Regions from separate parts of the Mesorhizobium sp. M0052 genome, predicted to be linked through region 1. Evidence: predicted binding sites of a transcription regulator. Region 1 holds the regulator's gene; each other region holds the start of a gene.
What was found. Region 1 encodes LexA, which represses DNA repair genes until DNA is damaged. Its sites were predicted from a motif close to TGTTCNNNNTGTGTTCNG; they were not measured.
Positions count from the first base shown of each region.

Region 2: a site for LexA is predicted at 2,362-2,379, ahead of NKJ77_RS23000 (ImuA family protein). Genes of this name have one in related genera too.
Region 3: a site for LexA is predicted at 1,884-1,901, ahead of NKJ77_RS19245 (helicase-related protein). Genes of this name have one in related genera too.
Region 4: a site for LexA is predicted at 4,331-4,348, ahead of dinB (DNA polymerase IV). Genes of this name have one in related genera too.

Region 1 is NZ_JAMYUS010000027.1:12,755-19,869, reverse strand. It holds gene NKJ77_RS27840 (GntR family transcriptional regulator) at 107-871, shown strand; gene lexA (transcriptional repressor LexA) at 1,077-1,859, shown strand; gene NKJ77_RS27830 (ComEC/Rec2 family competence protein) at 1,853-4,309, opposite strand; gene arr (NAD(+)--rifampin ADP-ribosyltransferase) at 4,421-4,837, opposite strand; gene gltX (glutamate--tRNA ligase) at 5,300-6,724, shown strand; gene gltA (citrate synthase) at 6,905-7,115, shown strand, end outside.
Region 2 is NZ_JAMYUS010000018.1:59,475-66,589, forward strand. It holds gene NKJ77_RS22995 (DUF6504 family protein) at 1-1,345, opposite strand, end outside; gene NKJ77_RS23000 (ImuA family protein) at 1,287-2,339, opposite strand; gene NKJ77_RS23005 (metallopeptidase family protein) at 2,569-2,991, shown strand; gene NKJ77_RS23010 (DUF1737 domain-containing protein) at 3,134-3,340, opposite strand; gene NKJ77_RS23015 (HpcH/HpaI aldolase/citrate lyase family protein) at 3,380-4,261, opposite strand; gene NKJ77_RS23020 (DUF4153 domain-containing protein) at 4,914-6,440, shown strand; gene NKJ77_RS23025 (response regulator transcription factor) at 6,445-7,115, shown strand, end outside.
Region 3 is NZ_JAMYUS010000013.1:177,861-184,975, forward strand. It holds gene NKJ77_RS19245 (helicase-related protein) at 1-1,728, opposite strand, end outside; gene phbB (acetoacetyl-CoA reductase) at 2,421-3,146, opposite strand; gene NKJ77_RS19255 (acetyl-CoA C-acetyltransferase) at 3,276-4,460, opposite strand; gene phaR (polyhydroxyalkanoate synthesis repressor PhaR) at 4,763-5,377, shown strand; gene NKJ77_RS19265 (GNAT family N-acetyltransferase) at 5,422-5,598, opposite strand; gene NKJ77_RS19270 (GNAT family N-acetyltransferase) at 5,612-5,890, opposite strand; gene NKJ77_RS19275 (rhodanese-like domain-containing protein) at 5,929-6,348, opposite strand; gene ftrA (transcriptional regulator FtrA) at 6,438-7,115, shown strand, end outside.
Region 4 is NZ_JAMYUS010000021.1:118,981-126,095, forward strand. It holds gene NKJ77_RS25240 (hypothetical protein) at 1-227, shown strand, start outside; gene NKJ77_RS25245 (DUF2934 domain-containing protein) at 371-610, opposite strand; gene NKJ77_RS25250 (hypothetical protein) at 703-918, opposite strand; gene NKJ77_RS25255 (DUF1236 domain-containing protein) at 1,017-1,346, opposite strand; gene NKJ77_RS25260 (hypothetical protein) at 1,688-1,990, opposite strand; gene NKJ77_RS25265 (hypothetical protein) at 2,152-2,478, shown strand; gene NKJ77_RS25275 (hypothetical protein) at 2,894-3,115, opposite strand; gene NKJ77_RS25280 (heme-copper oxidase family protein) at 3,380-3,787, opposite strand; gene NKJ77_RS25285 (hypothetical protein) at 3,941-4,177, opposite strand; gene dinB (DNA polymerase IV) at 4,410-5,651, shown strand; gene NKJ77_RS25295 (hypothetical protein) at 5,937-6,035, shown strand; gene NKJ77_RS25300 (hypothetical protein) at 6,094-6,192, shown strand; gene NKJ77_RS25305 (hypothetical protein) at 6,266-6,358, shown strand; gene NKJ77_RS25310 (hypothetical protein) at 6,449-7,115, opposite strand, start outside.

The sequences.
Region 1 (7,115 bases):
GATCTTGAGTGGTCGCCCTTGAACTGTCAAACATTATATATAATTCACCCATTGAAAGGCTTTGATATATAATGATCCGCCGAGCGTTTATGTCTGATGGATCACGATGCTGGATGACGAGCAGACCTCGAAGACGGAAGCGGCCTATCGCCTGCTCAGGCGCGATATTCTTGCGACCCGGCTGGCGCCTGCCGCGCCGTTGAAGCTGAGCACGCTGCGCAACACCTACGGCATCGGCTGGACGCCGTTGCGCGAGGCGCTGTCGCGGCTGGAGGCGGAACGGCTTGTGACCGCCATCAGCAACCGCGGGTTTGCGGTCGCTCCCGTCTCTCGGGCGGAGCTCGAGGATTTGGCGCGTGCGCGGCTGGTGGTCGAACTGCCCCTGCTGGTGGAATCGATCGAGGAGGGCGACCGTGAGTGGGAAGACGCGGTCGTTGCCGCCCACTATCGTCTCTCACGGTGCGGGTCTGTTCTCGACGATCCATCGGATGATGCGGTCGACGCGTGGTACGAAAAACACGATGCCTTCCATGCGGCGCTGCTCAGTGCCGCGACATCCAGCTGGCTGCTGCGCTTCAATACGACGATTTCCGACCAATTGCATCGCCATCACCGCTTTCTGGGTCTGGCCCCGACGCTGCGCGCCGCCGCCGGCCGCACGGATGGCCACCGGAAGGCCGTGGCGGCCCTGCGCGACGCCGTGGCGATCGAACACCATACCGCCCTGATGGAAGCGGCCCTCGATCGCGACGTCGAACGTGCGAAAACTCTGATGACCGCTCACATCGGCTACACGCTGCAGGTCTATGCCCAGAGTGAACCCGGCGCGGATGCTGCGCAGCCCCGTCCGAAAAGGAAGCGGCGATCGTAGCCGACGACGCAGGGCACTTTGTCTTCGTTTCACCCCGTTGCCGGCCAACGACTACGAGCGGCGCTCGCAGCGCCGAACGTTACGCTGAACAAAACGTCAACACATTCGTTAAACTTTAAAAGGTTGCGGAACACAACTGGAACAGATAGTGTTTGTTCTGGGTTTGTTTTTTCTGATTCTGGTTTCAGAACCCTTGGGGGCCGCGATGCTGACGCGCAAACAACATGAGCTTCTGATGTTCATCCATGAACGCCTGAAGGAGAGCGGAATCCCGCCGTCCTTCGACGAGATGAAGGAAGCGCTCGACCTCGCCTCCAAGTCCGGCATCCACCGCCTGATCACGGCGCTTGAGGAGCGCGGTTTCATTCGCCGGCTGCCGAACCGGGCGCGCGCGCTGGAAGTGCTGCGGCTGCCCGACTCGATCGCACCAGGCCTCAATGCGGCGAGGAAGTTTTCGCCGAGCGTCATTCAGGGCAGTCTTGGTCAAACCGGCCAAGGGCAAGGCGGCCAAGGACAAGGCGCGTTGGGCCAAGGCGGTCTCGGCCGCCAGATCAAGCCGGGCTCGCCGTCGCGTTCGATGTCGGCCGGCAATGACGATGCCGTTTCCGCGATTTCAATCCCGGTTATGGGACGCATCGCCGCCGGCGTGCCGATCGACGCCATCCAGCATCAGACCCATTCGATCTCGGTGCCGCCGGATATGATCATGGGCGGCGAACACTACGCGCTCGAGGTCAAGGGCGATTCGATGATCGAGGCCGGCATTTTCGATGGCGACACGGTCATCATCCGCAATGCCGACACAGCCAGCCCCGGCGAGATCGTGGTGGCGTTGGTCGACGATGAGGAAGCGACCCTGAAACGCTTCCGCCGCAAGGGCGCCTCGATCGCCCTGGAAGCCGCCAACCCGGCCTACGAGACCCGCATTTTTGGACCGGACAGGGTGAAGGTGCAGGGCAAGCTTGTCGGATTGATCCGGCGCTACTGAGCCGGCTTGGGTTTGTACTTTTCACGCTGGTTGTAAGGCGGCAGGCCGCGCGCTTCGCGGGAGAAGCGGCGTTGCTCGTGCCAGGGGCGATACGGCTTGTCGACGGCGAAGCGGATGGTTGGCGCTGCAGCTGCCGATTGCGGATCGAAGAAGACGGCGGCGCTGCCGTCGCGGGCCAGCTGTTTCTTCGTCACGACCAGCACCAGCGGGTCGCGGCACGGATTGTAGGCGGTGGCGTCATCGATGACGATCAGGCTCGCGAAGGCACAGGCCGGCCGCGCCGTCTTGCGGTCTTTCGCAAGCGCTACAATGGCTCCGGAAGGGTGCCGGGCGATACAGAGATCGCCCATGCAATAGAAGGGCGAGCCGGGCGGCAGATCGAGCGGATCGAGATCGAACCGCGTATCTGTTGACTCGAAAATCTCAGGTGGGATAATGGTTTCGGCCCGCAGCGCCCGTTTCCAATTGTCCGTGGTGAATTCGTTGGAGCGTTCGCGGTTGAGGGCGAGTTCGCCGCCACCGATCGGCATGGCCACCAGATGCGCATCCTCGGATATGAGCACGTCGGGCGTAAGCACCTGCGGCACCGTCAATAGGCCGGCCAGCGCGAAAGGCACGGCCGCCAACCTGAGCCAGGTGGTGGCCATGGTGGCGATGACGAGGGCGACCGCCACCAACAGCACCGAGCGGATGGAGATCAGCCCGACGGCGTCGACCGGCGAGCGCTCGGAAATCCAGGCCGATATAGCGATCATCGCCATCAGACCTTTGCCCATCACATAGAGGAACGGCCCGTCGGCGCCGAACGGCATCGCCAGTGCGCTGAGCACGGCAAAGGGCATGACGATCAACGAAACAATCGGCATCACGGCCAGATTGGCGATCAGGCTGAGCGGCGACACACGCTGAAAATGCCAGATGGCGAACAGCAAGGTTGCACTGCCGGCGATGATCGAGGTCATGGCGAGGCCGCCCATGGCCAGCGCGAACTTTCGCGACAGGAAGCCGACGAAGGAGCGCTTTGCCGGCGGCGTTCTCACCTTGTCGGCGCGGTAATCGGCCCAGCCGGCATAGGCGCCGACAAGGGCGGCGGTGGCGGCAAACGACATCTGGAAGCTGGGACCGACCACCTCGTGCGGTGACACCAGGATGACGGCGATGGCGGAGATCGCCAGATTGCGCATGGTGAGTGCGGCGCGATCAAACAGCACGGCGACAAGCATGACCGCCAGCATGATGAAGCTGCGCTCGGCGGCAACCACGACGCCTGAAATAACGAGATAGGCGGCGATCGAGACAAGCGCTGCCGCGGCCGCATATTTCTTCACCGGCCGGCGCGAAGAGAAATCGGGAAACAGCGCAAAGGCGCCACGCAGCAACGCCATGATGGTGCCGGCAACCAGCGCCATGTGCAGGCCGGAGATGGAGATGATGTGGTAGATGCCGGTGCGCCGCATCGCCTCGTTGACCTCGTCCGGGATGCCAGCGCGCACCCCGACAATCAACGCCGCGGCAATCTCGCCTTCGGCGCCGCCGATCTTGCCCCTGATATGGTCGGCAATGTTTTCGCGCGCGTTCTCGATTGCCGAGGAGAGCCGCGCGGTCAGCGGCGGCGGTCCCTGCGTAGCAATGGTTTTCGGATTGCCGAGAAAGAAGCCGCTGCCGCCGATACCGGTGAAATAGCTGTCGAAGGAGAAATCGTAGCTCTCCGGCCGCACCGGACCGGTCGGCGGCAACAGCCTGGCATAGCCGGTGATCAGGGAGCCGGCGGTCATATCGGCGGGAACGGTCCGCGCCGAGAGCCTGACCCGCTCCGGGGCGTAGCGCAGCTCGGGGTAAGCGGTCGAAACCACATCGAGCGTCAGCCTGATGCGGCCGCTTTCCATCTGTTCGAGACTGACGACGCGGCCGGTCAGCCGTGTCTGGATGTCGGAGCCGAGCATCTGCGTTCCGGCGCGCCAAGTCTCGACTTTGGCGGCGACGACGCCGAGCGCGCACAGCATCGCGGCCATGCAGAACAGATGCGTCCTCGGCCGCGATCGCGTGGCGAGGGCGCAACATGTCGCCAGCACCACAATGGCGATTGGCTGCGCAAAGCCGGGCTCGCCGGCCAGCGAGAAATAAATGATGACGCCGGCCGCCAGGAAAACCGGCACCAGCAGGAAGGCGACGCCCCGGTCGAGCTCCGTGTTGGCGGCCACGGCAAGGCTGCGGCGGAGCGCGGGCCATGACGGACGGCGAAGCCGTCTGCGCAGACGGGCGATAGATCCGGGCGCTGTGACTTGCGCCGGCAACGCGTGACCGGGCAGCGCAGGCGCTATGCCGGGATGCGGCTCAGGCAGCGCGAGGGGCAGCGGCTCGGCATAGGGACTATCGGCAAACAGCGAGCGTTCGCTGACGCTTGCCTCGGCGCCTTCGCCTTCCTTCGTGCCCCGGCCACGTCCAGCCATCGGGTCTGCCCCTTGCGCCCCAGACCCCTATGCTACATGAACGCGCAAAGCGCGAAAGTCCGCGTGATCACGTCCACCGCGCCGGAATCGACCATCACCTGGCAAGGACGCTCAATCCTCAATCATATCCTGGCCCTCCGCCCTCAGGCGAGCAAGCCCATCGTGCATTGCCTTCAATTGTTCCGGTGTATGACCCTGCCATTCACCGAGTTCACCCAGGATGAGCAACGGATCACGGGAGCGGTAGGATTTCGTCGGATTACCGGGAAATTTTTTGTCGGTCAGGTTAGGGTCATCCATAAAAAACCCCGTCGGCTTTACGATGTAAATCCTTTGACGACCGTCACCCGTTGCAAGCTCTGCTCCCCAGATGGCGGCTTCCAGTGTCTGGGTGAAATAGATCCATGACAGTGGTTTACCTCTGAAATTGGAAGGGTGGCCGACGCTCAGCAGATCCCCGGGTTTCAAATCCGCCCGGGTACCATGGTAGAACGGATCACCCTCCGTATGGTCGGCGTTTTCGGTCATCGGTAGTCCTTCTTTCAATCATGCCTCCTTCGTGGCGAGACCGGCCTGCACACAGTTGCGGTGTTCACGATAATGGTTGCAGAAAGGTCAATATGCGTGACCAAGCCAACGCTGTCACGGCGGCGTTGTAGTCGGGCAGTGCCGCATCCGTGAAGAAATGTCCGCTCGTCAGAGGGGGCTACCACCGTCGCAGCGATGTTCCAGGCACTGTGACGGACGCTGCAGCCGAATGAAACCCAGACATTGACGCTGCTGCCAAACGAGGTTGCGCGGAGGGTGCGAACAGATTTTGTGCTACAAGGCTCCAGCGCCAGTTGACGCAACCGATAATTGCCGACGTGCCCCGGCCACGTCCAGCCATCGGGTCTGCCCCTTGCGCCCCAGACCCCCTATGCTACATGAACGCGCAAAGCGCGAAAGTCCGCGCGATCACGCTCCGCTTTCCAAGGTTCCGAGAGTTCCATGTCCGACACGGTCGTCACCCGTTTTGCCCCCTCGCCCACCGGCTATCTGCATATCGGCGGCGCGCGCACGGCGCTGTTCAACTGGCTGTACGCCAAGCACACCGGCGGCACGATGGTGCTGCGCATCGAGGACACCGACCGCGAACGCTTCAACGAGGCGGCGACACAGGCCATTCTGGATGGGCTGACCTGGCTCGGCCTTTCCTGGGACGGTGAGGCCATATCGCAGTTCGAGCGCGCGCCGCGCCACCGTGAGGTGGCCGAGGAGCTGGTGCGCCTGGGCAAGGCCTATTACAGCTACGAGACGCCTGCCGAGCTCGAGGCGATGCGCGAGGCCGCACGCGCCAAGGATCTGCCGCCGCGCTACAACGGCCAGTGGCGCGATCGTGCCCCCTCGGAGGCGCCTCCCGGCGTCAAGGGCGCCATCCGCATCAAGGCGCCGACCGAGGGCGAAACCGTGGTGCACGACCGTGTGCAGGGCGAGGTGCGCTTCCCCAACAAGGACCTCGACGATTTCATCATTCTGCGCTCGGACGGCAATCCGACCTACATGCATGCCGTCGTCGTCGACGACCATGACATGGGCGTCACCCACATCATCCGTGGCGACGACCATCTGACCAACGCCGCGCGCCAGACGGTGATCTACAACGCGATGGGCTGGGACGTCCCGTCGATGTCGCATATCCCGCTGATCCACGGCGCCGACGGCGCCAAGCTGTCGAAGCGGCACGGCGCACTCGGTGTCGAGGCTTATCGCGCCATGGGCTATCTGCCCGAGGCACTGCTCAACTATCTGGCGCGGCTCGGCTGGAGCCATGGCGACGACGAGATCATGTCGATCAAGGACATGATTTCGTGGTTCGACATCGGCGATGTCAACAAGGGTGCGGCGCGCTTCGACTTCGCCAAGCTCGAGTCGATCAACGGCGCGCATATGCGCAAGATGGCCGATACCGAGCTGTTCGACATTTTCGTCGCCACTCTGCCATACCTCGAAGGCGGATCTGCTATCGCCGCCCGTCTCGACGACGCCAGGAAGGCGCAGCTGCTGGCCGCCTTGCCGGGCCTGAAAGAGCGCGCCAAGACGCTGGTGGAACTGGCCGATGGCGCGGCCTTCCTGTTCGTCGAGCGGCCGCTGCCGATCGACGAGAAGGCGGCAGCATTGCTCAGTGCCGACGCGCGCGCGATCCTGCGCGGCGCACATGCCGCTTTGCAGACTGTTCCGGGCGATTGGTCGGCTGCCGCGGCTGAAGCCGCGGTGCGCGAGTTCGCAGCGGCCGGCGGCCACAAGCTCGGCGCCGTGGCCCAACCGCTCCGGGCGGCCCTTACCGGCCGTAGCACCTCGCCCGGCGTGTTCGACGTTCTTGCCGTGCTTGGCCGCGAGGAAAGCCTGGCGCGGATTGCGGATCAAATCGATTAGGAGCGAGCTGGCCCAAAAAGATTGGCATTGAAAGGCGGGTTTCGCAGTGCAACATTAGGCCTTGGCCCAATCTGGCACGCACTTCCTAAATGCGGTGGCGAGTTCGCGCATTCCGGTGATTTCGACGTGTCGTTTGCAGGAATTGCCTTGCCGGCATGAGGAAGATGAAGGAGTTTGAGAATGAGCGAAGCTGCGACGAGACTGGAAACCGGCAGCAAGACGACGCACCCGTCGACTGCCACGCTCGAACTGGCCGGCAAGACGCATGAATTCAAGGTGCGGAGCGGCTCGGTCGGGCCCGACGTCATCGACATCGGTGCGCTCTACAACACCACCGGCGCCTTCACCTACGATCCCGGCTTCACCTCGACGGCGAGCTGCGAGTCGGCGA
Region 2 (7,115 bases), on a different contig from region 1:
CGCTTGACGTTTCACGCCACCATTCCGGTGCGATGCGCTCCGGCCCTTCGGCACGCGCGACCCGGTAGAGCGCGCGGCGCCAGCGGAAATTCATCGGCGGCCCCTCCGGCATTTCGGTGGCCGGCACCTCGATCGGCTCGGGCGAACGGAACAGCCGTATCGGCCGTTCCGGCGGGAAGATGGTTGCGCGCGGCGCGTCTTTCGAGCCGGGCTTCCTGGGCGGTGTTTTGCGTTGTGGCGCTTCCGAGAACGGGATGGTGGCGACGGCGCGCTCCGGCAGATGGCTCTCGAGGGCGACCGGCTTCAGCACCGCACTGTCCCCGAGCCTGGCGCGGATGCGGTCGGCAAAGAGTGCCATGTCGGCGTCGTCATCCTCGGCCTCGCCGGTCAAATCGGCTTGCTGCATGTCGAAGTCGGCGGCCGCCAGCACCGAAAGCCGAACCAGGTCGAAGCCGTAGCCGGCATCGATGTCCTGTTCGAGCGCGGCCAGCCGCTCATGGAACAGGCGCTGGATCAGCTTCGGTTCGCGCAGCGGACGCGAGGTGCCGACAGCGATGCGGCTGACGGCGCCGTCGACGCGAAACAACAGCAGCGCCAGCATCCTTGCGCCTTCGCCGCGGCGTTCGAGATCGGCCTTCAGCGTCACCGCCAGCAAGAGCACCAGCCGTTCGATCTCGGCGGTCAGCACGACCGGCTCGGCCAGGTGGCGTTCGACTGAAAGGGGCGCCACCGGCAGGCGCGGCGATACCGCCTCGTCGAGGCGGCCGAGCGCCTGGTCAAGACGCAACAGCAAGGTCGCGCCGAAACGGCGGGCGAGCGGCGCGCGCGGCGCTGCCATGACCGCGCCGGCGGTGCGCAGACCGACGCTTTCCAGGCTGGCGCGGATATCGGCCTCGATGCGCAGTGCGGCCAGCGGCAAGGGGGCGAGCAGCGCTTCTTCCTCGCCGGAGACAACGATGCGGTCGCCGCAAAAGCGCGCTGCCGCCCAGGCTGCACCCGGCGTCGCGGCCAACCCGGCGCGGACAACGAAACCCTGCTGGAAAAACCGCGCAAGGATGTCGTCCAGCATGGCGCGCTCGCCGCCGAACAGGTGGGTACAGCCGGTGACGTCGAGATAAAGCCCGTCGACGCCGTCAAGCGCCACCAGCGGCGTATAGCGGTCGCACCAGTCGGCGAGGCCTTCGAGCAGCCGGCGGTCGGCCTCCGGATCGGCCTCGACAATGTCGATCGAGGGATGCATGGCACGGGCGTCGGCAATGCCCATGCCAGGCTTCAGATGCAGCGCCTCAGCCCGCTCGTCGAGGGCCGATATGCGCTGGGCGTTGCGGTCGCGATGGCTGATCACGAGCGGTGGGTGAGATGGCGGCAGATGATCCGAAGGCCGGGAACGCCACGACCGTCCCAGGCGCTGGCGCAGGATCCGTTCTGCCGCCAGATGCGGGAACCACAGCGACAGAATTCTCTGCCCGTTTTTCGCGGGGCTTTCTTTCTTCGAATGCGTGTTCATCGGGGTTCCACTCCAGTGTGAATTGTCCAGGCAGAGCGGTGCGGCTCTTGCCGATGCTGACGGTGAAGGCAGGCCGGCCGATCGAGCCGGCGAGCGACCCGGCGATCGTCCGGCGGCTCGCCGCTGGTGCAGCCGACACGATGAGGCGCACCGGGGCGGCGGTCGGCTCGGCTTCGCCGGCCTGGCGCAGCAGGAACACCGGCCGGCCGGCGTTTTGGGCGCGCGCGTGCAGCCGGCGCGTCGCGGTGAGGTCGAGCCGCTGCGGGCTGCCACGGATTTCGAGGATGATTGCGGCGAGCGCCGTCATCTTCGCGGCCTCCTCGGCTACCCACAGCGCATCGGTGAGTTTCGGCGCCTCGGAAAACAGCAATTGCTCCGGTGCGAGACCGAACATGCCCTGCAATCCCCTGGCATAGGGAAAGCCGGCCTCGCGAAAAATCTCCGATGTGCCGATCCACAGCACGGGCAAGGGCTGGCCCTTGAGGATCAGGCTGACAAGCGACAGCACAAAACCGGCGACGGCCCCGGCATTGCGGGTCTCAAGGCCATGGATTTCGCTCAAGGCGGCTTTCGGAAGGCCGCCGCTCAGCGCCGCATCGAGGCGCTCGACGCCGGTGGCCAGGAAAGCATCCGGCGAAGCCACGGCAAGCCCGCGCCGGATGATGGTGACATCGGCATCGGGTTCAGGCGCGGCGTCGAGACCGCCGCCAGGACCCGCGCGCAGCCCCTCGCCAGCCGGCGCGGCCAGGCGCTCGGGCAGCGTTCCCTCGATCTTCGCGATCTGGCGGCGCAGGGCAAAAACAGTCTCCCGCGCCACGGCTGATGTCGCCATGACGGTCAATTTCTCTCACAATTGTTCCTGTTATGTTCCTATAGATTCCAGAGGGTGCCGGAAGAGTCAAGCAGAGTCAGAAGGAATTTATTCCTTGATCAAAGGTGGCGAGGCCAACCTTGGACTTTGGTCGCAGCCATTCGGCGCAAAGAAACAGTCATTGGCCAGGTACCCGTCCATTTGCCGAGTCCGGAGGGAAAGCCTATATGCCGGGATCAAAGGACAAAGCATGGCCCGCATCTACAAGACCCGCACCTGGCACGATGAACTCTCGCCTTCGATCGAGGAGATCGAGTTTCTGGCGCTGGAGGCGTACGCACATCTGCCCGACGATTTTCGCAAGCTGACCGGCGAGATCGTCATCATGATCGCCGAATTCCCGACCGACGAGATCATGGACGATCTGTCGCTGGAGACGCCGTTCGACCTGCTCGGCCTGTTCGAGGGCCGCGGCATCGCCGAGCGCTGGAACCCGCAGACCGGCGAACGCCCGAACCGCATCACCCTCTACCGCCGCGCCATCCTCGACTACTGGGCCGAGAACGAAGAGACGCTGGGCGACATCGTCACCCATGTGCTGATCCATGAGATCGGTCACCATTTCGGCCTGTCGGACGACGATATGGAAAAGCTTGAAGAGGCGGCGGAATAGCCCCCACCTTTGTCATCCCAGGGCGAAGCAGGAGCGAAGCTCCGTCGCGAAGACCCTGGGATCCATGCCTAGGGTCTGCGTCGCGTCGCTTCGCTCCTTGCTTCGCCCTAGGATGACGAAGACGCGGAGGTTGACGCCTTCCCTACCAATCACTCAGCTTCGTATCCGGCCCGTATTCCTGGCCGTCGATATCCTTCACCACCGCCTGGCCGCAGCGCATCGATTTGGTCTTCTTGTCGTAGGCGTAGGTCGGCGAGCCGTACAGGTGCCAGCCCTTGTTCAGCGCCGCGGTCACCTTGTGGCAGAAGGTTGAATCGTCGGGGGCGGACAAAAAGCGGTAAAGTCTCATGGGTCAGATCCTGTCGTGAGTTCGTCTTTTCGGGGCGGATCATGCGCCGATGGCGGCGGCCTTCGCCAGCAATTTCTCGGCTTGAGCCAGATGCAGCCGCTCGACCATCCTGCCGTCCAGCGCAATCACGCCCTTGCCGGCATTTTTGGGCAAGGCGAAGGCATCCTTGACCGCGCGCGCCTGGGCCAAGGCTTCGGGCGAGGGCGCAAAGGCGCGGTTGGCGGCGTCGATCTGGGCCGGATGGATCAGCGTCTTGCCGTCGAAGCCCATGGCGGCGGCTTCGGTGCATTCACGCGCAAACGCGTCGAGGTCGCGAAAATCGTTGGAGACGCCGTCGAGCATGTCGATGCCGCCGGCCCGCGCCGCCAGCACCATCTGCATCAGCCAAGGCACGAGGTAGCGCCGATCGGGCGTCGCCAGAATTCCGGTTTCCTTGACCAGATCGTTCGTTCCGGCAACGAAACAAGCTAGGCGCGAGGCCGGGTCGCGGCCGAGTTCGGCAATGGCGCCGATGTTGAGCATGGCCTTGGGCGTCTCGATCATCGCCCAGAGCTTGACGCTGTCGGGGGCAAAATTGTCGTCGAGCACGTCGCCGACTTCGAGGATATCGCGCGGCGTGGCGACCTTGGACAACAGGATGCCGTCGGGCTCGAATTTTGCCGCGGCGAGCAGGTCTTCAGTGCCCCATTCGCTGGACAGCGCGTTGACGCGCACGATCATCTCGCAGCGGCGTTTCGGTCGGCTGGCGAAAATGCCGGCCAATTTGTCCCGCGCGGCGACCTTGTCGGCGGGCGCAACGGCGTCCTCGAGGTCGATGATCACGGCATCGCAGGCCAGCGTCGCGATCTTGGCCAGCGCCTTGTCGTTGGAGGCGGGGACGTAAAGCACCGAGCGGCGCGGGCGGTAAGGTTCGCTTGTCATGGCCGATCTATGCCGCGTGTGGGCGGGGGAGGCAAGCGTCCGACCGGTACCTGATGACGAGCCAACCGCGAAAGCTTGCGCTGCCCCGCCCGTCCCGCAGCAGTTGCGGAAGGGGGGCCATTCCTCTCCCCCGTCGATCGGGGGAGAGGTGTGGGGCGCAGGTGGACGGGGTGGGGGGCGACGGAGTGGATGTCGACCCTCGGGGCGCAAGGCGAGGCGATGTTTGCACCGAATGCCCTTCCTGTGTCCGTTCGCGGCGATTGCCAGGTGGTTCCCCCATTCCGTCTCGGCTTCGCCGAGCCACCTCTCCCCCCTCCTGAGGGAGAGGAAAGGAGCCTGGCTGGGACAGCGCCAACGTCCGGAAAGATGGCGGGCAGCGCCCCGGCCGTAAGCGCAGGTCCTGCACGAAAACTGCACTTCCCTGCGGAAAACCTCCTCCGCTCCGCCCCGCCGTTTCCATGCGAGCCCGCGACAACAGCGGCATGCAACAGCGAAACGCTCACCTTTGGTCCTTGCCCTATCGCCTGCGCAGCGAAAGCTGGTGGTTGGTCGATCCGCCCCGGACGCAGGCCCGCCCGTACCTGGAAGCGAGCCTGCTCCCTTTTATCCGCCCACCGGCCGAGCGGACCCAGCCCATCAGGAAAATCCGCGCATGACATCGTTTGCAAGCTTTTCCAGCCGCTTCGGCATCGCCGTCCTGCTCGTGGCGCTGGCGGATTTTTTCTTTTACGGCCAGCCCGCCGGGATCACGGTGCTGCTGTTTGCCATCCTGATCGCCGGCGCGGTGGTCGCTGTGCATCCTGCCGCGCTGAAATCCACCCGACCCTGGCTCAAGCCGGCCGCTTTGTTCGTCGCGCTGCTGCCGCTGGCCGAGAACGTCAGCCCGCTGTCGGTGGCGATAGCTGTCGTGGCGCTGGTGGTGTTTGCGCTGTCCCTGTCCGGGCGGCTACGGCACGGCATCGCCCGCATTGCCGGCCAGGTGGCGCTGTTCCTGCTGGCGGCGCCGCTGCGCCTTATCCGTGACTTTTTCCAATGGCGCCGCACGGTGCGCCGGCTTGGCGGCCGCCGCATCCGCCTGGCGTCCATCATCGTCTGGGTCATGCCGGTGACGCTGGGCGCGGTGTTCCTGTTCTTGTTCGGCGCCGCCAATCCGGTCATCGAATACTGGCTGTCGCTGATCGACCTGATGAAGCTGCTCGATCTCATCCAACTGGCGCGGATCGTCTTCTGGCTGTTCGTGATCGCCGGCGTCTGGGCTTTCCTGCGGCCTCGCCTGCCGCGTTTCCCGCGCCGCCTTCCACCTTTGACGCCGCCTGCAGCCGTGGCCGCACCGGCCGCGACTAAACCAGCGACAACGATCGAGGCCGTCGTCTTCGGCAAGGCCGCGATCCTGCGCGCGCTGATCGTCTTCAACGCCTTGTTTGCGCTGCAGACCGGGCTCGACGCAGCCTATCTCTGGGGTGGGGTCGCCCTGCCGGACGGGTTGAGCTATGCCGCCTATGCGCATCGCGGCGCCTATCCACTGATCGCCACCGCGCTGCTGGCCGCCGGCTTCGTGCTGGCGGCGCTGCGGCCGGGCAGCGAAACCTCAGGCGATCCGCTGATCCGCCGGCTGGTCTATGCCTGGGTGGCGCAGAACATCGTGCTGGTCATCTCGTCGATTCTCAGGCTCGATCTCTATATCGGCGTCTATGCACTGACCTACTGGCGCATCGCCGCCTTCGTCTGGATGGGGTTGGTGGCGTCAGGGCTTGCACTGATCATTGCCCGCATCGCGGTTGGAAAATCCAACGAATGGCTGCTCTCCGCCAATCTTGCGACGCTATCGGCGACGCTTTATGCCTGCTGCTTCATCAACTTCGCCGCAACGATCGCCAATTTCAATGTCGACCATTCCCTTGAAATGACCGGCGACGGCACGCCTATCGATACCGAATATCTGCGCTCGCTCGGCGCTGCCGCCATGCCGGCGCTGGACCGCCTCTACATGCACCAATTCGGAAACCAAACCACCTATCTGGCCGACCAAATGATGATCGACGACACTATCGCCGAGCAGAAGCAGTGGCGCGCCTGGAGCTTTCGCGGCTGGAGGCTCGTGCAGGTTCTCGACAAGAGAGGTCCGCTCGTGCTTCCTCCACCTACCCAGCCCTCGCAACCTTTAGTGCCGGACCGTTAGATCCATGCCGCATCAGATCCTGGTCGCCGACGACGATCCGCACATACGCGAGATCATCTGCTTTGCGCTGGAAAAGGCCGGGATGAAGACGCAGGCCGTGTCCGACGGCGCCGCGGCCCTGCAGGCGATCGAGCGCCGCGTGCCCGATCTCGTCGTGCTCGACATCGGCATGCCGGAGATGGACGGGCTGGAAGTCTGCCGGCGGCTGAGGCAGCGCTCCGACGTGCCGGTTCTGTTCCTGTCCGCGCGCGACGAGGAAATCGACCGCATCCTCGGGCTCGAAATGGGCGGCGACGACTACGTGACGAAACCGTTCAGCCCGCGCGAACTGGTGGCGCGCGTCAACGTCATCCTGCGCCGCGCCCGCCCGGTGGCGCCCGACCCCGCCGACGACAAGAACTTCGCGCATGGCAAGCTCAGCCTGGCGCCGGCCAGCCACGGCGCCAGTTTCGACGGCAAGGCGCTGGCGCTGACGGCGATCGAATTCTCGATCCTCAGGGGATTTCTGGCACGGCCGGCGCATGTGCTGGGCCGCGACCTGGTGGTCGCCAGCGCCTATGCCGCCAACATCCACGTCGCCGACCGTACCGTCGATAGCCACATCCGCAACATCCGCGCCAAGCTGGCGGCGGCGGGCTGTCTCGACGCCATTGAAACCGTGCATGGTGTCGGTTT
Region 3 (7,115 bases), on a different contig from region 1:
GATCGGCGCGCCGATCCAGCGCAGCGTGCCGTCGGAGCCGAGCGCAAGGTCGCCATTGGCGCAGGCGCCGAAGCGTTCGGCACGTGCCTCGAACTCGGCGGCCAGCGCTTTTTGCGCTGCCGTACGCACGGCCTTGGCGTCTTCGCCGCCGGCGCTCTGATCGGCGGTGAAGCGGAACCCTTGCAACTCGCCGACATGATGGCCTTCGACAAGGACGGTTCCGGTAGGACTGATTTCGGCTTCAGGCATTGTATTTTCTCTAAGGCGCCGCATGAGGACGGAAGTCCTGCGGTCTACAAACCGTTTCGTCAACCGCTCATGCAGCGCATCCGACAATCTGTCTTCGATTTCGCGCGTCTTTTCCCGCCAGTGTGCCTGATCGGCCAGCCAGCCCGGCCGGTTGGACACGAATGTCCAGGTGCGGATCTGCGCAATGCGGTGCGACAGCGTGTCGATGTCCCCCTCGGTCGTATCGGCGCGGCGCACCTGCTCGGCCATGTAGTTCTCGTCGACATGGCCGTGTTTGGCGAGGTCGGTGTAGATAGAAGCGATCAGGTCGGAGTGCTGGGCCGGCGCGATCTTGCGGTAGTCCGGCAACGCGCAGGCTTCCCACAGCAGCGCGACGCGCTTGGCATTGGTAGCCAGCGCGCGGATGTCCTCGTCGCGGGAGAGATGTTCGAGCGCCAGCGCATCGACCGCCGGCAGCGCGCGCGTCAGGCCTTCGACCGGCGCGTTGGCCTCGATCGAGCGCTTCAGCGCGTCGAGGCTGGCGAAGTCGAAATGCGCGGTGCGCCATTGCAGCACCTTCACCGGATCGAACTCGTGCCCCTCGATGCGCTTGACCAGTTCCTCGTCCAGCGGATCGACCTGGCCGGTGACGCCGAAGGTGCCGTCGCGCAGATGCCGGCCGGCGCGGCCGGCGATCTGGCCGAGCTCGGCCGCCGTCAGGTTGCGGTACTGGTAGCCGTCGAATTTGCGGTTCTGGGCGAAGGCGACATGATCGAGATCAAGGTTGAGGCCCATGCCGATGGCGTCGGTGGCGACGAGATAGTCGACGTCGCCTGCCTGGAACATTGCCACCTGGGCGTTGCGGGTGCGGGGCGACAGCGCGCCGAGCACGACCGCCGCTCCTCCTTGCTGGCGGCGGATCAGCTCAGCGATGGCATAGACCTCGTCGGCGGAGAAAGCGACGATCGCCGTACGCCGCGGCAGGCGGGTCAATTTCTTCGAACCGGCATAGGCCAGGTGCGATAGGCGAGGGCGCGTCACCACCGAGACGCCTCTTAGCAGCTTTTGCAGGATGCCATGCATGGTGGCCGCGCCGAGCAGCAGCGTTTCCTGGCGGCCGCGCAGGTGCAGGATACGGTCGGTGAAGATGTGGCCGCGCTCGAGGTCGCCGGCGAGCTGCACCTCGTCGATGGCGACGAAGGCAACGTCGGTCTCGCGCGGCATGGCTTCGACGGTGCAGACCGAATATTTCGCGCCGGGCGGCTGGATTTTTTCCTCGCCGGTGACGAGCGCCACCTTGTGGGCGCCGACCTTTTCGCAGACGCGGGCATAGACCTCGCGCGCCAGAAGGCGGAGCGGCAGGCCGATAATGCCGCTCTCATGCGCCACCATGCGCTCGATGGCGAGATGGGTCTTGCCGGTGTTGGTCGGACCCAGCACGGCAGTCACGTCGCGGCCCGACAGGATCAGCGGCTCGGTGTGTTTCGGCTGGATGTTCATCGGCCTGGAGATGAGGCTTTCTGCATCGTGTTGTCGGGAGCGCGCCTCGCATGGCGCGTATGACAGGCGACACATAGGGATTTCAGGCGCGAAGCGAAAGCGGAATGTTCCGGCCGGCAGTCCCACGGTTCGTCTTTGAGGTCTCAATTAACAGTTGGAACGAGTCTGGAACGAATCGGCGACGAATCAGTGACTCCGGCAGATTCAGCTTTTGTTCACGGCTACATGTTGATTTTGCGAGCCTGAGTCTCACCATATGCTGAATCGCGGAAACTGGCCCGATTCCTGCAAGGCGACCATTGGCGTTAACCTTTGCCGGCGGGGCATCGTCGTGATCCGATACGCCTCGGCCAACATTATGAAATTGTTGAATTTTCTTAATCGGCCTTAACCATTTGCCGGTGATTTTCGGCCTTGGTCGTTAACGTTGCGCTCAAAGCCGGAACGAATCGGCGATGAATCAGCGATGGCGGGATTTTCCTTGTTTGTTCACCCCAACATGTTGTGTTATCCACAGCTTGTCCACCGAGAATTCACAGCTTGCGAACCGGGTTTTGCACAGGGCGCCTGGAAATCGTTAATCTTTGCGTGCCGGAACGGGTCAATGTCTAGCGCAGCCCGGGAACACCGCCGGCCGGCGATGAAAAAACGGGCCATAAGCCGGCCCGTCCTACCGGGCGAAATGCTGTCGTTCAGGCGAAATACTGGCCGCCATTGGCTGTAATGGTCGAACCGGTGATGAAGCCGGCGTCTTCGGAAGCGAGGAAGACGACGCAACGCGCGATCTCTTCCGGTTCGCCGAGGCGGCCGACCGGAATCTGCGGGATGATGCGTTCATGCAGCACCTTCTCGTCGATCGCCTTGACCATCTCGGTGGCGATGTAGCCGGGGCAGATGACATTGACGGTGATGCCCGCGCGCGCGCCCTCCTGCGCCAGCGCCTTCGAGAAGCCGATGTCGCCGGCCTTTGCGGCGGAATAGTTGACCTGGCCGGCCTGGCCTTTCTGGCCGTTGATGGAGGAGATGGTGATGACGCGGCCGAATTTGCGGTCGCGCATGCCGCCCCACAGCGGATGCGTCATGTTGAAGACGCCAGACAGATTGGTGTCGATGACTTCCTTCCACTGCTCGCGCGTCAGCTTGTGGAACATGGCGTCACGGGTAATGCCGGCATTGTTGACCAGCACTGAGACCGGGCCGAGATCGGCCTCGACCTGTTTGATTCCGGCGGCACAGGCGTCGTAGTCGGCGACCGACCATTTGTAGGCCTTGATGCCGGTTTGTGCGCTGAACTTCCCCGCTGCCTCGTCATTGCCGGCATAGTTGGCTGCAACGGTGTAACCGGCATTCTTCAGGCCGATCGATATGGCGGCGCCGATGCCGCGCGATCCACCGGTGACGAGCGCTACTTTGGTCATTGAAAGTTCTTCCTCCCTTTGGTCGGAAGAAGGGAATAGGGAGTAGGGAGTAGCGAGTAGGGATCGATATCCCGCCGCGCTGCTCCTTCTTCCCCATTCACTACTCCCTATTCACTACTCACTTCTCTTTCACAGCGCTTCCACGCACAGAGCGACGCCCATGCCGCCGCCGATGCACAGCGTGGCAAGGCCCTTCTTGGCGCCGCGGCGGCGCATCTCGAAAACCAGCGTGTTGAAGACGCGGGCGCCCGACGCGCCGATCGGATGGCCGATGGCGATGGCGCCGCCATTGACGTTGACGATCGACGTATCCCAGCCCATGCCCTTGTTGACGGCGCAGGCCTGCGCGGCGAAGGCTTCATTGGCCTCGACAAGGTCGAGGTCCTTGACCGACCAGCCGGCCTTCTCGAGCGCCCGCTTCGAGGCGGGAATAGGTCCGGTTCCCATGATCGCCGGATCGACGCCGGCCGTCGCCCAGGATGCGATGCGCACCAGCGGGGTGATGCCGCGCCTTGTGGCTTCAGCCTCGCTCATCAGCAGCGCGCCGGCGGCGCCGTCATTGATGCCCGACGCGTTCGCGGCGGTCACGGTGCCGTCCTTGTCGAAAGCCGGCTTCAGCTTGGACATGGCGTCGATGGTGGCGCCGTGGCGGATGTACTCGTCCTGGTCGACGACAGTGTCGCCTTTCCTGCCCTTGATCGTGAAGGCGACGATCTCGTCCTTGAACTTGCCGGCCTTCTGCGCGGCCTCGGCCTTGTTTTGCGAGGCGAGCGCAAACTGGTCCTGGTCGTCGCGGGTGATCTGGAACTGGCGGGCGACGTTCTCGGCGGTGTTGCCCATGTGGTAGCCGTTGAAGGCGTCCCACAACCCGTCCTTGATCATGGTGTCGATCATCTTGTAGTCGCCCATCTTGACGCCGGCGCGCAGGTGCTCGGCATGCGGCGACAGCGACATCGATTCCTGGCCGCCGGCGATGATCACCGTGGCGTCGCCGGCGGCGATCTGCTGCATGCCGAGCGCTATGGCGCGCAGGCCCGAGCCGCAAACCTGGTTGAGGCCCCAGGCGGTCGTCTCCTTGGGCAGGCCGGCATTGATCGACGCCTGGCGGGCGGGGTTCTGGCCCTGCGCGGCGGTCAGCACCTGGCCGAGAATGACCTCGTCGACTTCGCCCGGCTCGACGCCGGCGCGCGCCAAAAGCTCCCTGATGACGACGGCGCCAAGTTCATGCGCCGGGGTGGCGGCGAAGGCGCCGTTGAAAGAGCCGACAGCCGTGCGTGCGGCGCTGGCAACGACGATTGAATTGGAAGCGGACATTTTTCTCTCCAGACTTCGAGGTGTCGTGTTCTTGGGGGCTTGTTGGGACTTTTCTTGCCCGTTCCACACCCCAAGTCAAACCGGAAATGGGCATGCCGGCCAAGCGCTGCAGGCAGGGCGCGAGCGGCCGGCGCGATCGCCCGACCTTTGCTGCGCAGCATAATTAGCCCGCCATGCAGCAATAAATGATGCCGCACTGCACAAAGCGCTTGGAATTATAGAGCTTTTGCGCATATCCTTAAAAATGGCGCAATCGTTACCGGCGGCTTACTCAGGCGCGCCGGTGTCCCGGGAGGATGCTGATGGCCGCGAAAGACGACCCTATCATTATCAAGAAATATGCCAATCGCCGGCTCTACAACACCGGCACCAGCACCTATGTGACGCTCGAGGATCTGGCCGAGATGGTCAAGAAGGGCGAGGAGTTCACCGTCCAGGACGCCAAGACCGGTGACGACATTACCCATCCGGTGCTGACGCAGATCATCTTCGAACTGGAGAACAAGGATGGGCAGAACATGCTGCCGATCCCGTTCCTGCGCCAACTGATCGCTTTCTATGGCGACCAGATGCAGCAGATCGTGCCGAGCTTCCTCGAACAGTCGATGATGGCCTTCTCCAAGGAACAGGAGCGGTTCCGCGAGCAGATGAAGGGCGCGATCGGCAAGTCGCCGCTGGATGTGATGAAGATCGCCACTCCGATCAAGGCGCTGGAAGAGCAGACACGCCGCAACATGGAAATGTTCCAGAACGCGATGCGCCTGTTCACGCCGTTCCCGACCGCCGCCACAAATGCTGCGGCCGCGGCTGCACCCGAGCCGGCCCGCAAGGACGTCCCGGAAAAGAGCGGCGACGACCTTCAGGAACTGAAGCAACAGATCGCCGCCATGCAGCGCAAGCTCGACACCATGTCGTAAGCGACCGCCGCATGATCGACCGCCTCAGTTGGTCGAGGCGGCTGTCACGGGTCGATTTTCAGCTGCCACGGTTCCCAGATATCGTCGGGCTGGCCGTCGAGCGAGCGGTAGAAGGCTTTGGCCGGCGAGTTGGATTTCAGCACCGTCCATTTGATGGCGGAGGCGCCAATGCTCAAAGCGTGTTGGCGAAGCTGTTCAACAAGCGCATGGCCGACCCCCATGCCGCGCGTCGCTTCAGTGACGTAGAGTTCCTTCAGCCAGACAACCGGCTTCAGGTCGTAGGTCCAGGGGGATGAGGTAGTGGACGGCGATGCCGACGATCACGCCCTCTCGCTCCGCCACCAACACGCCGAACCGGGGCGATGGCCCCAGCCCGTGCTCGATGAGGTTCGCTTCGGTGACGCGAAGCTTGTCGTCATAACCCTCGAAGACAGCTAGCGCCCGCATGAGGGCGAGCACCGCACCGACATCCTGGCGCTCGAATGGACGAATTCTAACCATCGCCTTCTGCATGCTTGCTCAGTCTTCAAGGCCGACCATATCGCGTGGCCTCACGCGTGCAAGACACCGGGCTCCTTGCCTGAAGCGAAAGGAAGGTCCTCGTCCTGCCAACCGGTTATGCCGCCGATCATGATCTTCACGGGACGACCGAGGCTGGCCAGCTTGAAGGCCGCCTGATCCGCGCCATTGCAATGCGGTCCCGCGCAATAGACGACGAACAGCGTCTTTTCGGGCCATTGCGCCATCCGCTCGGCCGATATTTCGCGGTGCGGCAGATGCAGCGCGCCCGGCACATGGCGGCGTCCATAGGCTTCCGGCGAACCGACCACATGCAGGAGAACAAAGTCCGGCTCCCCGGCAGGCAGTGCGGCGGCGACGTCGGAACAGTCGGTCTCGACGGAAAGCCGGCGCAGAAAATGGTCGCGGGCGATATCCGGCGATGCCGCCGGAATGTCTGTCACGTGGCTCATCCTCGTATCTCCATTGCTGATGCGACGGAGAGATATGACAGGAAGCAGGGCGATTGCAGCTGGCAGCTTTGCCATATATCGTCAAGATCATGCCATCCTCTGCCAATCCGCGCCCTGCCAACCCTCTTGTCGTTGCCGTTGCCTATGACGGGCTGTGCACGTTCGAGTTTGGCGTGGCGGTTGAGATCTTCGCCTTGCCCCGGCCGGAAATGGGTGAGGATTGGTACCGTTTTGCGGTTGCCGGTATTGATACCGGTGAAATGCGCGCGCTGGGCGGCGTGCGTATTGTTGCCGACGGCGGGATCGATCTGATCGGCCAGGCCGGCACGGTGATCGTACCGGGATGGCGCGGAACGGAGGCTCCGGTGCCGCCGGCGCTGATCGAGGCGCTGCGGAAGGCGAGCGAGCGCGGCGCTCGCATTCTTTCGATCTGTTCGGGCGTGTTCGTGCTTGCGGCGGCCGGCCTGCTTGCGGGCAAAAGAGCGACGACGCACTGGCGCTATAGCGAGAAGCTGACGGAACTCTACCCTGACATCACCGTGGTTCCGGATGTCCTGTACATCGATGAGGGAAATGTCCTGACTTCCGCCGGCAGTGCCGCGGGCATCGATCTTTGCCTGCATCTGGTTCGGCGCGACTTCGGCACCAAGGCGGCAAACATGGTGGCGCGTCGCCTGGTGGTGCCGCCGCATCGCGACGGCGGCCAGGCGCAGTATGTCGAGAGCTCCGTTCCCGAGCCGCATGAGCGCAGCCGGCTTGGCCCTTTG
Region 4 (7,115 bases), on a different contig from region 1:
ACATCCGCTTCATCCGCCAATATCTGAAAGTCGTTGCCGAGAAGGACGAGAGGCTGTCGACCGGCACCCTTGTTCACAGCCGCGCCTATGTCGAGGCCTGCGCCGGCTGGCTGCCACAGACCGTGACGCGCTATCTGCGCCACCTGCGCCAGATCACCGAATGCGAACTGGCCATGACAGCTGCCGGCATTCGCTTTGCGCTGTCGAGTTATGCCTGGGAGGCATGAGGGCGCCTGTCGCCAAACACAAGGAATTGCGCTGCCCGTCGCAGGCGCAATTCGTCAGGTTGAGAGGCTCGGGCGCGCCTGAACGGCGGGCGCCAAGGATGGCCCGGCCAGCGAATTCCGGCCTTGCTTTATTTCGACTGGCCTTATTTCGATTTGGCTCTGCCGGAATTTGCGGCGGCAGGCTTCGCTGCCTTTGGCTTGGCGGCTGCCTTGGCGGGCTTGGCGTCAGCTTTCTTCGCCGCCTTTTTTGGCTTGGCGACCGCGCCATCGACTTCAGCCGTGGCCTGCTCCCAGTGTTCCTGATGCGCGCCTTCAGGCCGGCCGGCCTTTTCCCAAATCTCGTGCGCGCGCTGGCGAATGCGGTCCTGTTTGTCGTCCGTCACTTAAGCCTCCGTGGTTGGGTCCGGTCGGTTGGTCCAGATTCCACGAAAACATTAGCCGAAAATTCGACCGGCGTCTTGAGTGACGAGACATCTCAGCGCGGGTCGGAAATCACCGCAACGCCGAGCAGCGCCGCTTTCTTGACGATCAGCCCCGCGAGGTCGGCATCCGAACGATCGGTGCCGGTGCGCTCCCGCAGGAGCGCGATCGCTTCCTTCATAGATAACAGCGCCGTGTTGCGCTCGGCCAGCAACTTGTCGCAACACGCCGCAACATTGGCGGAGTTCGGGGTCTCGACATGCGGCAACATGGCAATTCTCCTTTCATCATCTTCGTCATTCGGCCCTGCCGCCCTTTTGGGAAGAACGACAGGGCCGTATCACCGATGAATGGTTAGGTTGTCGAGCGTTACTCGACCACCTCGACAATCCTGCGCGTGCTGGGGTCGACCAACACGGTATGGTTGTCGACGACGGCGTATCTGTACTGAACGTCGGGAACCTCCTGCAGCTCGACAGTGTCAGGCAAGGCAGTGCCGACATTCAATTCGACGCCGAGCAGATTGACCGAGGCAAGCGGATGTTTCTTTACGTACTGGTGCACGACCGTGCGCTGTTCCGGGGTGATGATCACCTGCTGCTGTGCCGGCTGCGTGACGATCACCTCGTCGGCGGCGGCAATGCCGATACCAGCGATCATGGCGAGCCCGGCGACGGCGGGAATAAGGATGGTTTTCATCTTCGTCTCCTGTCGTTGTTGGCGAGCTCCGCCGTGTTCCCGCATGAGGCGAAAACAGCGCAGATCGAGGTGGCGGGCTCCTGGAGGCAAACGCAGCCGGTACGGTCTTGTTCCGCAAGCGGAGACTAAATTGATCGGCTTCCCGGTCATGCCAGCAGAACCCGCACCCGCAAGATTCGCATTGAAGCACAATCCCTCAGGAGACCTTCGACATGGATGATGCACGGCTCCAATTCCGGTGGCGATTGCGGCCGGCGCCGGCATTGATCCGGTGACCGCGTCGCCCGGCCAAGATCGGAACCGACCGCCTTCGTGCCACGCCGTGAAGTTTCAAGCAAAGGTCATTGCTTCGGCGGCTGCGCAGGCACCTCGCCAGGCTTGATCACCGGCGTCTTGCCCTGATCCGGCGGCGGCTGCGTCATACCCTGGTCACCACTGGGCGGCGGCTGCAGCACGCCGCCGCAGGGACCGAGCGTGCTGGTCGATTCGCCGCCGCCATTGGCGACCGGCGGCTTCCGAGCATCGTCCTGAGGCTGCGCCTGGCAAGGCGCGGCAGGGCCGTGCTGGTCGCTATTGTCCTGCGCGGCCGCCGGGTCGACCAGCGCCAAGAGCAGCACGCATGGGATGAGGGGGAAAGTCTTCATGGTCCAGCTCCTCTGGATTCATCTCCTTGGCAAAGCAGACTAGTCCTTGGCAAAGCAGACTGGCGGCAATTGGTTCCACTGAAGCTGGAGTGGTTGCTGGAACCTGGCAGCCGGAAGTGAGTTCCACCTTCTCGACGCTAAGCCGCCCAGAGGAGGCAATCATGGAACGAAACAGAAAACCCAATGACGAGGTCGAGGCGCCACCGAGCAAAAACGATGCCCGCGACAGGATCGCCAATGATGAAGTGGAAGCGCCGACGCCGGGTCGGCAGGATTGGGATGCGCTGCGTGGCGCAACGGTCCTGCCCGACGGAGCAGATGAGGAAAGCCTGCCGGACACCACCGGTGTCGAGAAGGAAGGCGAACTGCCCGAGGAGGATGACGACAACCCCTACCAGGACAGTGACGATGCCTTGCCCGACGACGCCGAGGAAGCCGCCATTGGTCACGACCTGGCGAGGCGCGGCGGCCCGTTCGACGACGTGTAAGGCAGCGACCGCGGACTTTCGAGAGGTTTCCCGGGACGTCCACGCCGTCACCAGTTGGACCAAGTATGAGCTGAAGGCGATGCCGGAGCATCGCGATATTTCGAAGGATCCGGCTGGCCGGATCCTTCGTTTAAGGCGCCTTGGCGGTTTGGCTTAGCCCTTGTGGTCAAGGGCTGGACGGCGACAATCTCGGCACCTTCGACAGCCGAGAAGCAGCCGAGAAGCAGCCGAGAAGCACGAACGCGAAGCACGAACGCGAAGCCCAATATTTCAAGCGCCGTCGAGGCCGCTCGCCTGAAATCTTCAAAGTGCGCAAGAAATCCCCGCCGCGGGCGGTGCAGACACGCTCCGGCATCGCGGCGCTGCGAACCGGGCCATCGACCGCCGGCACTTGAGTGCCGACGGGCTCTGACCTTCAATTCGACCCGGGATCGCCGAGCGCCTCGGTGACGAAGGACGCCGCGATCAGGTCGTCGGCGTCGAGGCGTAGGGAGCCTTCGACACCTCCCATGATGGCTGCGACCTTCTGGAAGGTCTGCATCTCGTGTTCAGTAACGCTGGCGTCTCGCATCCTGGCTTTCAGATCGGCGATGCGTCGGCCCAGTGAGGCCGACGTTCCGATTTCTCTTTTCGACATGGTGGCCTGCTCCTCCCCCAACCCATGCTGTGGACGTACTCAAGTCTGCCTATATAAGGCAGCGCGAATACAGTCGCCGCAACGCGCGATATCTGGGAAGGTTCCGACGCCAAATAGTCACGAAATAATACGTGGTGGGACTCGGGTATGTTAAGCGCCGACGCGGCGATAGACACCGCAGCCAGCGGCTGCGGCCATCGGCCTGGCCAACCCGTGTCGCGGGTCGCGAATGCGGGTCGGACTTTGATCGCCGCGCGCGAACAGTCAGCGAGAGGCCGGAACCACGCCGGACACCGAGCGCGCCGTTTCGGGCGAAAACACCACGAAAGCAAAAACCAGAACGGCAGCGGCGATAATGAGCGAGCCGCCGGCGACGATCGGTTCAAGCGCCGGGTTTCCCTGCAGCATCACGTACAGCGCCGGCAGCATGATCACCAAGCCGAGAGTGTAGAGCCCGTAGTGGATCATGGCGACGCGACGCGCCGCCTTTTGCGGATTGAGCGCGTAGTAGCCGCCGAAGATGGCGCTCGTCACCCAACCGAGCAGATTGATATGCGCGTGCGCCGGAAAAGCGGCGTGGTCGCCCGAGATCGCCATCTGCAGGCCGGCCGCAATCCCCAACATCAGGAACAAGATGGCAGTTTTGAAAAAGAGTTCCGAAATCCTCGGCATGTCATTTCTCCCCCTATGCGGTCTGCGACCGCTTGCGTCCTGGAGAATACACCCACGCGCAGAAATTTTCCACGCCGCGCTTATGGGCCATGCCTGCACAGCTTTTTGCACGCTGTTCGACTTTTCTGGCTGCCACAACCCGGCGCCGCCCCGCTACGGCGTCAGCAAGATGTCGGCGCCCGCTCGCTCGTCGAACACCACCGCGCAGCCGCGCCCCAGCGCCACTGCCGACAGCGCGTTGGCCACCGTCTCGTCCGGCGATACGAAATCACCGGTCAGCACTCGCAACTCCTCCACCGCCCTGGCCATTGACACGCAGTGCCCGGCAACGCGATCGCTCGTGCAGGCGTCAATGACGCTGACGAGGTCGATCATCTCGAACTGGCCCATACCGGCCTCCACAAAAACAGCGTCCCGTCGCGGATATGAACGCTGAGGCGAGAGACAATGTTCCGCAGGTCCGATGCCCAGGCGGAGCACTCGACAGCCCGACCTGGAACGGCCGACCGGCGACAACCGCTTCGCTTGACAATAGGCCCTGTTTGTTCTCTATTTGTTCGGCAAAAACGCCTCTCACAACAGACGCGGCTAATGCTGCAACGCCGCAAAGGGAACGGTCGGGATGGAGCCCACCATCCTGCATGCGGATCTCGACGCCTTCTACGCCTCGGTCGAGCAGTTGCTCGACCCGGCGCTCAGGGGCAAGCCGATCGCCGTCGGCGGCGGCGTCGTGCTTGCCGCCTCCTACGAAGCCAGGGTTTTCGGCGTGCGCGGCGGCATGCCCGGACGAAGTGCGCGCGAGCTTTGCCCCGGACTGATTTTCGTCGGCGGCCATTTCGCCGACTATCAGCGGCTGGGCGACGCCGCCATCAAGGTGCTCGACGATTTCACGCCGCTGGTCGAGCGGATTTCCATCGATGAAGCCTTTGCCGACGTCGCCGGCTGCACGCATCTGTTCGGGCCGCCGGCCGAGATCGCCGCCACGGTGCGTCGGCGCGTCCGGGCAGAGCTCGGCCTGCCGATCTCGATCGGCGTGGCGCGCACCAAGCATCTGGCCAAGATCGCCTCGCAGGTGGCCAAGCCCGACGGGCTGGTGGTGGTCGATCCGGACACCGAACTTGCCTTCCTGCATGATCTGCCGGTCGGGCTGATGTGGGGCGTCGGCCCGGCGACCAGAGCGCGGCTGGCCGAGATCGGCATCGAGACCATCGGCCAGTTGGCAAAAACGCATAGCGGGGCGCTGCGAAGGTTGCTCGGGCCCGCCGCCGGCGAAAAGCTGGCGTCGCTGGCATGGAACCGCGACCCGCGAAAGCTCGAAACCCACAGGCCGTCGCATTCCGCCGGCGCGCAGTCGGCGCTTGGCAGACGGCCGGCCGAGGCGCGTATCTTCGGACCCGTCCTGCTGCATCTGGCAGACCGGGTCGCCAGCCGGCTCAGGGCGAAATCACGGCCCGGGCGCACGGTGACGGTGCGCGTGCGTTTCGCCGATCTGCACGCTGTCACACGCTCGCTGACGCTCGATCAGCCGATTTCGGCAACCGCGATGCTGGCCGAAATCGCCGGGGAGCTGGTGCGCGGCGTGCTGGCCGCCAACCCTCGGGAGAAGACCATCTCGCTGCTGGCGATCTCGGTGTCGCAGCTGGAAGAAAGTGCCGAGCTGCAGTTGGAGCTGCCGCTCGGGCTTGCCGATGAAAAGCAGCGGCCCGGCAGCAGGCAAGGCCTGGCGCGCTTTGGCGCCGACCGCGCCATCGACAAGATCCGCCAGCGCTTTGGCAGAGAGGCTGTCGGCTATGGCGCCGTGGCGCTGGAAGCCCGGCGCTCGGTTCCCGATGCCTTCCGCGAACTGGCGGAGAAGGAACTGTGAGTGCGGCGCGACGGCAAGGCCAATGTTTAGGCTGGGCCAGTCCGCGCTGCATTGCCGCTCTGTTTGAGCAGGCCGACCAACCAGGCCATACCCGCCGCAGTTTCGGACATTTTTCGCACCGCAACCCGGCCACGCCATGCACGCCCAAGAACAACGCTTTGTCGATGAAGGTGGACTTGCAGTTAGTGCATCGGGACCAAGAAAACCCGGGGCGGGACGACGGCGCCGCGAAGGTTGACAGTGCCGATCCGTCTGGCATTATCGCGTAAGCTTGGAGGATTCACTATGAAGAAAACCTATTCGAAGCCTGTTCTGGTCAAAAAAGGCAAGCTTTCGCAGGTTACGGCGCTCGCCAATGGAGCGGGTTCCGGCCCGATCGAGTGAAGTCGTTGAGTCGGCTGTCGCCTGATCTGGCGGCCTCGCCTGACACTGGAGATGCGGCATGAAGAAGACCTATTCGAAGCCGGTGCTGGTCAAGAAGGGCAAGCTCTCGCAGGTTACAGCCGACAATGGTAACGGCTCCGGGCCGGTCGCCGTCTAGCAGCCGATTATCCGACGCCTCGTGCCGTCTGGCCGGGAACAGGGCTTTGGGTGCCCGACGTGGAGAGTGGAAAATGAGGAAGACCTATTCCAAGCCAGTGCTGGTAAAAAAGGGCAAGCTCTCGCAGATCACCGCGAACGGCGCTTCTGCTCCTATTCCGGGCTAAACTCGTTCCCCGGTAGATCGAGATCCTCCTGGCAGAGTCGGGCGGCTTGATCGTTTCCGGAGCATGATCTCCCGCAGGCGGCGGGACCGTTCAGCGCACAACCACCAGATCGTCGAGCACTAGCTGCCAATAGTGGCTCGTGGAGAGGCGTACGCGCGTCACCGCCGCCAGCATCGGCGCATAGTGGACGGGCGCCAGTGCCGACAGGACGATCGTGTCGCTGGCGATCAGCCGGTCGCCAAGCCAGCTCTCGACCAGTGCGGTTTCGCCTTCGGACTTCAACCATGCCGCCGTCAGCATCACGGAATGGAACCCGAACGGTTTGTCGCTCGAGAATTCGGCCGGGTGTCCGCTGCTCGTATAGCAGACATGGTCTCCCGAGATATTGCCGTTGACGTAGCCTTCGCTGCCTTCGGTATGATCGCGCGCCAGTGCGTTCAGGTTGAACCAGGTCAACCCGGCATAACCGGACGGCACCTTGCGTAGGCCGCGCGTGGTGACATCGTCGAAACCGATGGCCTGCAAGGACGCGGCGCTGTCGACAGCCGCGTTCTCGGGCGACAGCAGGCCGAGCTCGGTCGGGTAGGCGGACAAGGCCAGTCGTCGTTCCATGCCATCGCCGGTGACTTCGATCGCGTCGGCGTCATCGGGCAGATCGAGACGGAAGCCAGCCCCAGCACTTAGCGGATGCACCGCCACCTCTTGCCCTTTCGCCATCACCGAGATGCTCGCCGAAGCACCGTCCGCTACGCGGCCG